DNA from 3 places in the Pseudomonas sp. NPDC087690 genome. Region 2 is predicted to be linked to each of the others. Evidence: predicted binding sites of a transcription regulator. Region 2 holds the regulator's gene; each other region holds the start of a gene.
What was found. Region 2 encodes sigma-54, which starts transcription at its own class of promoters, with help from an activator protein. Its sites were predicted from a motif close to ANTGGCATNNANNTTGCTNT; they were not measured.

Region 1 (2,269 bases), on a different contig from region 2:
CGCGTGCGGATCCTGCCAACGATTGCCGAGGCCATCGGCATAGTCACCGAGAAAACGTGGTTCGATGCAGGCCAGCGGAGCATCGAGATACTCCGGCGCACTCAGCAATTGCGCGGTGCTGCGGCGGTTCTCCGGGCTTTCTTCGATGAAACGGCTGGCTTCGAGGATCGCCATCACCAACGCTCGCGCAGTGTTGGGGTATTGCTCGACAAATTCGCGGGTGCAGCCAAGGACTTTTTCCGGGTGATCGGGCCAGATGGTCTGGCTGGTCGCCAAGGTAAACCCAAGATCCTGCTGCACCGCGCTGGCCGCCCACGGCTCGCCGACACAGAAGCCATCGATGCGCCCGGCCTGCAAGTGCGCGACCATTTGTGGCGGTGGCACCACCACGCTGTCGACATCCTGAAGTGGATGAATGCCCTGACTCGCCAGCCAGTAATACAGCCACATCGCGTGCGTGCCGGTGGGAAAGGTCTGGGCGAAGGTCAGTTTTGCGCGGCTTTGGTGCACGTGGCGGTCCAGCGCTTCAGGGCTGGTCACGCCGAGGTGTTGCAGGTTGTGGGACACATTGATGCTTTGACCGTTTTGATTGAGGCCCATCAGCACCGCCATGTCGGTCGGAGCGACGCCGCCAATGCCCAGATGCACGGCGTAAATCAATCCGTACAGACTGTGCGCCGCGTCGAGTTCACCGCTGACCAGGTTGTCGCGCAGATTGGCCCAGGATGCCTGGCGCTTCAGGTTCAGCGTTAGTCCGTAAGGCTGGGCAAAGCCTTGAGTGGCAGCAACGACAACCGACGCGCAGTCGCTCAACGCCATGAAGCCGAGGTTGATCGCAGTTTTTTCCGGGGCATCGCTGCCATTGACCCAGGCCAGTGGCCCTACCGAAGGTTCATTCATCCAACGCTACCTCGAAAAAAAGCGTCGCCACGGACTTTGCGCAGGCAAAATCCGGGACGACGCCATTGTCCTTGCCCGCCTGCCTTCATTGGCCTGCGCGCTGATAGCGAAGAGGGTGCAAGGCATATGCCAGTGCCAGTGATTTGCGCGTGCGCCTCGCGCGGTGGGTCGTTGCCCGGCTATAATCGCCGCCTCTTTTCGCCGCCCGAGTCATCGCCGCCCATGTACACCCTGGCCCGTCAGCTGTTGTTCAAACTTTCCCCGGAAACCTCCCACGATCTGTCGCTGGATCTGATCGGCGCGGGTGGGCGTTTGGGCCTCAACGGCTTGCTGTGCAAGGCGCCGGCGAAGAAGCCGGTGACGGTCATGGGGCTGGAGTTCCCGAACCCGGTGGGGCTGGCGGCCGGTCTGGACAAGAACGGCGCGGCCATCGATGGCTTCGCACAACTGGGTTTCGGTTTTGTCGAAATCGGCACCGTGACCCCGCGTCCGCAGCCGGGCAACCCGAAGCCGCGGATCTTCCGCCTGCCGGAAGCCGAAGCGATCATCAACCGCATGGGTTTCAACAACCTCGGTGTGGATAACTTGCTGGCGCGGGTGGCAGCAGCGAAATACAAAGGCGTGCTGGGCATCAACATCGGCAAGAACTTCGACACGCCGGTTGAGCGCGCGGTTGACGACTACCTGATCTGCCTGGACAAGGTTTACGCCCACGCCAGCTACGTGACGGTTAACGTCAGTTCGCCGAACACGCCGGGCCTGCGCAGCTTGCAGTTCGGTGATTCGCTCAAGCAATTGCTCGCCGATCTGGCTACGCGCCGCGCCGAACTGGCCTTGCGTCATGGCAAGCATGTACCGCTGGCAATCAAGATCGCGCCGGACATGACCGATGAAGAAACCGCGCAGGTAGCACAGGCGCTGATCGAAACCGGTATGGACGCGGTGATCGCCACCAACACCACGCTGAGCCGTGTCGGCGTTGAAGGCATGGAGCATGGCGACGAGGCGGGCGGTTTGTCGGGTGCGCCGGTGCGGGAGAAGAGCACCAATACCGTGAAGGTGCTGGCCGGTGAGCTGGCTGGGCGTTTGCCGATCATTGCTGCTGGCGGGATTACTGAAGGCAAGCATGCTGCGGAGAAAATTCTCGCGGGTGCGAGCCTGGTGCAGATCTATTCGGGCTTCATCTATAAAGGCCCGGCGTTGATTCGCGAGTCGGTCGACGCGATCGCCGCCCTGCGCTGATCCATAGACACCACTGTTCCCTTGTAGGAGTGAGCCTGCTCGCGATAGCTTTCTTTCGGTCACTTCATCAGCGACTGACAGACCGCTATCGCGAGCAGGCTCACTCCTACAGGTTATGCGCTCGGCA
Region 2 (2,269 bases):
GCGCGTTCACTTGGGAACGGCCGGGGGTCAGGATGGTTTCAAGTCGGATCATGGGTTAGGGATGTTAACGACCGGTCGCGCCCTGAAGGAGGCTCTGGGTCTTTTCCTTATGCTTTTTGAGTTGGCGATCCAGCTTGTCGGTCAGTGAGTCGATCGCAGCATACATGTCGGTATCTTCTGCGTTGGCGACCACTTCGCTGCCGGGTATATGCAAGGTGGCTTCGATTTTCTGCTTCAGCTTTTCGACGCACATCGTGACTTGCACGTTGGTGATCTTGTCGAAATGGCGCTCCAGTCGTTGGAGTTTTTCCTCGATGTAGGAACGCAGAGGTTGGGTCACTTCCAGTTGGTGTCCACTGATGTTGACTTGCATACAGCTTCTCCTTCGTTGCCAGTGCATAAAGCGGCAGGCGGGATAGCCTGCCACTGGAACGCTGTAACGTGGCTTACATCAACCGCTTGCGTTCGCTCGACGGCGCGATCCCGAGAGATTCGCGGTACTTGGCGACGGTGCGGCGAGCCACCTGAATGCCTTGTGCCTCCAGTAAACCAGCGATCTTGCTGTCACTCAACGGCTTTTTCTGATTTTCCGCTGCAACCAGTTTTTTGATGATCGCGCGGATCGCCGTGGACGAGCATTCGCCGCCCTCGGAGGTGCTGACGTGGCTGGAGAAAAAGTATTTCAGTTCATAAATACCGCGCGGGGTATGCATGAATTTCTGTGTGGTCACCCGGGAAATCGTCGACTCGTGCATGCCGACCGCTTCGGCGATGTCATGCAGGACCAGCGGTTTCATGGCTTCGTCGCCGTACTCGAGAAAACCGCGCTGATGCTCGACGATCTGGGTGGCAACTTTCATCAGGGTTTCGTTGCGGCTCTGCAGGCTCTTGATGAACCAGCGGGCTTCCTGCAACTGATTGCGCATGAAAGTGTTGTCGGCACTGGTGTCGGCGCGGCGCACGAAACCGGCGTACTGCGCGTTGACCCGCAGGCGCGGCACCGACTCCTGATTCAACTCGACCAGCCAGCGTTCGTTGTCCTTGCGCACGATGACGTCGGGGACGACGTATTCGGCTTCGCTGGACTCGATCTGCGAGCCAGGGCGTGGATTGAGGCTCTGGACCAGTTCGATGACCTGACGCAGTTCATCTTCCTTGAGCTTCATGCGGCGCATCAGCTGGCTGTAGTCGCGGCTGCCGAGCAGGTCGATGTAGTCGCTGACCAGGCGTTTGGCTTCTGCCAGCCACGGGGTCTTGGCAGACAACTGGCGCAATTGCAGCAGCAGGCATTCGCCGAGGTTGCGTGCACCGATACCGGCCGGTTCAAACTGCTGGATGCGGTGCAGGACGGCTTCGATCTCGTCCAGTTCAATGTCCAGTTCCGGGTCGAAAGCTTCGAGAATTTCTTCGAGGGTTTCGTCCAGGTAGCCCTGATTATTGATGCAATCGATCAGGGTCACAGCGATCAGTCGATCGGTGTCGGACATGGGGGCCAGGTTCAATTGCCACAGCAGATGGCTTTGCAGGCTTTCGCCGGCGGAGGTGCGGGTGGTGAAGTCCCATTCGTCGTCATCGCTGCTGGGCAGGCTGCTGGCGCTGGTCTGGTAGACGTCTTCCCAGGCCGTGTCGACCGGAAGCTCATTGGGAATGCGTTCGTTCCATTCGCCGTCCTCGAGGTTATCTACCGTCGGGGCCGTTTCCTGATAGGAGGGTTCCTGGATTTCGGTGTTGGGCTTCTGCTCGACGTTGTCGGCCATCGGATCGGAATTGTCGAAGTCGTCGCCTTCTTCCTGGCGTTCGAGCATCGGATTGGATTCCAGAGCCTCCTGGATTTCCTGTTGCAGATCCAGGGTCGACAATTGGAGCAGACGGATGGCCTGTTGCAGCTGCGGTGTCATCGTCAGCTGCTGGCCCATTCTCAAGACTAGCGATGGTTTCATGGCAGGGGCTTAACACCTTATTCGCCGGCGCTATGCGCCATCCACTACAGGGCGCCGGAGCGCCAAACTTAAGCAAATTATATGCCTGAAACTGAAGTGTTTGCCTAGAGCGCTGTAACAATAAAAAGATAGAAAACTTTATTGACGCATCACTCAAGCGAGCGCTGAAGACCTTAGAGGCGAGGTGCTTGCCTGGAGCGCTGTAACAATCAAAGCGTATAAAAAGGCTGCTTCATCGATACAGCGCCCTCGCAGCTCACCGGGGGCACCAGCATGCTTACAGACGGAACTCGTGACCCAGGTAGACTTCCTTGACCAGATCGTTGGCC
Region 3 (2,269 bases), on a different contig from region 2:
GCATGAACTCTAAAGTTGCGGCAGACGTATGGCTCGGCCCGTCTGTCGCGCCTTCTCCCGGTCCAGGCGAGAAGTCATGCCTTACTCGGCTTTGAGGCCGTCAGCGGAGACCGCTTTGACGCCTTTGATTTTCTTGGTGATGTTCACTGCGGTGGTTTTCTGAGCCTCGGTCACGGCTACAGTCGACGACAGCGAAACAACGCCTTTGTTGGTTTCTACTTTGATGTCGGTGCCTGGAATGCCTTTTTCGGTCACCAGGTCACTTTTGACTTTGGTGGTGATCCAGGTATCGGAAGTAGCTTCTTTAGCCTGGGTGACTTCACCGGCGGCCAGAGTCATTGGAGCCTGGGTGGCCTGGGTGGTTTGTGCGAAAGCGCCGGTCATGGTCAGGGTCAGCGCGGTAGCAGCAGCGGCAGTGATAGCGAACTTCTTCATACGAGTAACTCCTGTTTTTCTGGAAAGTCTGCTGGATTACTTGTCAGCAGGGTTACCGAGGTAGTTGCGAACGCTGTGCCAACTTTTTCAAAGACATAAAATCCTTATAAATCAATAATTTATGAATAATGAAAAAATCCGGATTCATGCAAAATGCATGACTCGGGGAATATTCACATGCAAGTTGCGGTTTTTTGAAAAGTTCCTAAGACGCTGAAATTATTGAAGCTTTTGTGAAGCGACAGGCAATGAAAAATGCCCCGCAAGTGCGGGGCATTGATTCGTTTGCAAGCGAGGATCATGTACCGCTGGCAGTACAACCTTTAGGCGAGTAGTCCGCTGACACAGTCGTTGCACATGACCATCCGTTGGCGGCGGTACGACTCAACGTAATCGTTTTGCCCAGCACCGGGGCCGGCGCATTGGCAATCGTGCACACGATAGATCCCGCCCCATCAGCCGCAGTCCCCGAAGCCGACAACGAGCAGTTGGAAGTCGTGGTTACCGCGTCGCCTTTGACAATGGCGAGCGTAGGATTGGTCCCTTGATTGATGGTGTCTTCAAACGGCACCTTGAGTGCGCTGATTTCAGCCAGGCCCGCCGTTACCTTCGAGCGCGCCTGATATTTCGAATACTGCGGCAAGGCGATTGTCGCCAGAATCCCGATGATCGCCACAACGATCAGCAGCTCGATCAGAGTGAAACCTTGTTGTTTTTTCATAGACACGCTCCATGCATGAGTCGAAATCTCATGATCTGAAAAGGACGCAGCATAGGCCATGCCAATGCACGCGAGACCCCGTGCATTGGATATGAAACGCGAGCAGCGCCGTTTCCTACAACCTGCAACCGCACTATCTGACACTTTTTGTCACCTGCACCTGGCGTGTTTGGCGCTGTCACTTGACTAGGCTATAAGTCATGAACTGCAAGCGTGCGGAATCCCCATGAATGACATCGCTCTGAGCGGTCTGGCCAAGCAATTGGTGCAGGCCGAACTGCTGACCGAAAAAAGCGCCCAGCAGGCCTGGCAGCAGGCCCAGCGCAACCGGCTGTCGCTGGTCAGTTATCTGGTACAGAACAAACTGGTGAAGAGCTCCCAGGTGGCCGAAATCGCCTCGGAGCATTTCGGCATGGCGTTCCTTGATCTCAATTGTCTGGACAAGGAAACCCAGCCCAAGGGACTGGTCAGCGAAAAACTCGTGCGCCAGCACCATGCCCTGCCCTTGTGGCGACGCGGCAACAAGCTGTTCGTGGGCATTTCCGACCCGAGCAATCATCAGGCGATCAACGATATCCAGTTCAGCACCGGGCTGAGTACCGAGGCCATTCTGGTCGAGGACGACAAACTCACCGATGCCATCGAAAAATTCTTCGACACCCACGCCAGCGGCCTGGAAGACATGGCCGACGTTGATCTCGACGGCCTCGATGTCGAAGCCATCGATGACAGCAAACAGGAGGCTATCGGTGGACTCGACGCCGATGATGCGCCGGTGGTGCGTTTCGTTCACAAGATGCTGCTCGATGCGATCAAGAGCGGCTCGTCCGACCTGCATTTTGAACCCTACGAGAAAAACTACCGTGTACGGGTGCGCACCGACGGCATGCTGCGCGAGGTGGCAAAGCCGCCGATCCAGTTGGCCGGGCGGATTGCCGCACGCCTGAAAGTCATGGCCAGCCTCGATATTTCGGAGCGGCGCAAACCGCAGGACGGGCGGATCAAGATGCGCCTGTCGAAGAGCAAGTCGATCGATTTCCGGGTCAACACGCTGCCCACGTTGTGGGGCGAAAAAGTGGTGATCCGGATTCTCGACCCGTCCAGCGCACAGAT

Region 1: the regulator sigma-54 is predicted to act here: its motif matches at 1,015-1,034, upstream of ACIPIZ_RS26305 (CmpA/NrtA family ABC transporter substrate-binding protein).
Region 3: the regulator sigma-54 is predicted to act here: its motif matches at 1,203-1,222, upstream of ACIPIZ_RS21245 (pilin).

Annotation. Positions count from the first base shown of each region.
Region 1 is NZ_JBIUVX010000047.1:21,457-23,725, reverse strand. Features, by position in the region: gene ACIPIZ_RS26305 (CmpA/NrtA family ABC transporter substrate-binding protein) at 1-900, opposite strand, end outside; gene ACIPIZ_RS26300 (quinone-dependent dihydroorotate dehydrogenase) at 1,123-2,142, shown strand.
Region 2 is NZ_JBIUVX010000005.1:18,780-21,048, forward strand. Features, by position in the region: gene ptsN (PTS IIA-like nitrogen regulatory protein PtsN) at 1-52, opposite strand, end outside; gene hpf (ribosome hibernation-promoting factor, HPF/YfiA family) at 65-373, opposite strand; gene ACIPIZ_RS09400 (RNA polymerase factor sigma-54) at 447-1,940, opposite strand; gene lptB (LPS export ABC transporter ATP-binding protein) at 2,218-2,269, opposite strand, start outside.
Region 3 is NZ_JBIUVX010000027.1:31,722-33,990, reverse strand. Features, by position in the region: gene ACIPIZ_RS21250 (BON domain-containing protein) at 82-435, opposite strand; gene ACIPIZ_RS21245 (pilin) at 734-1,156, opposite strand; gene pilB (type IV-A pilus assembly ATPase PilB) at 1,383-2,269, shown strand, end outside.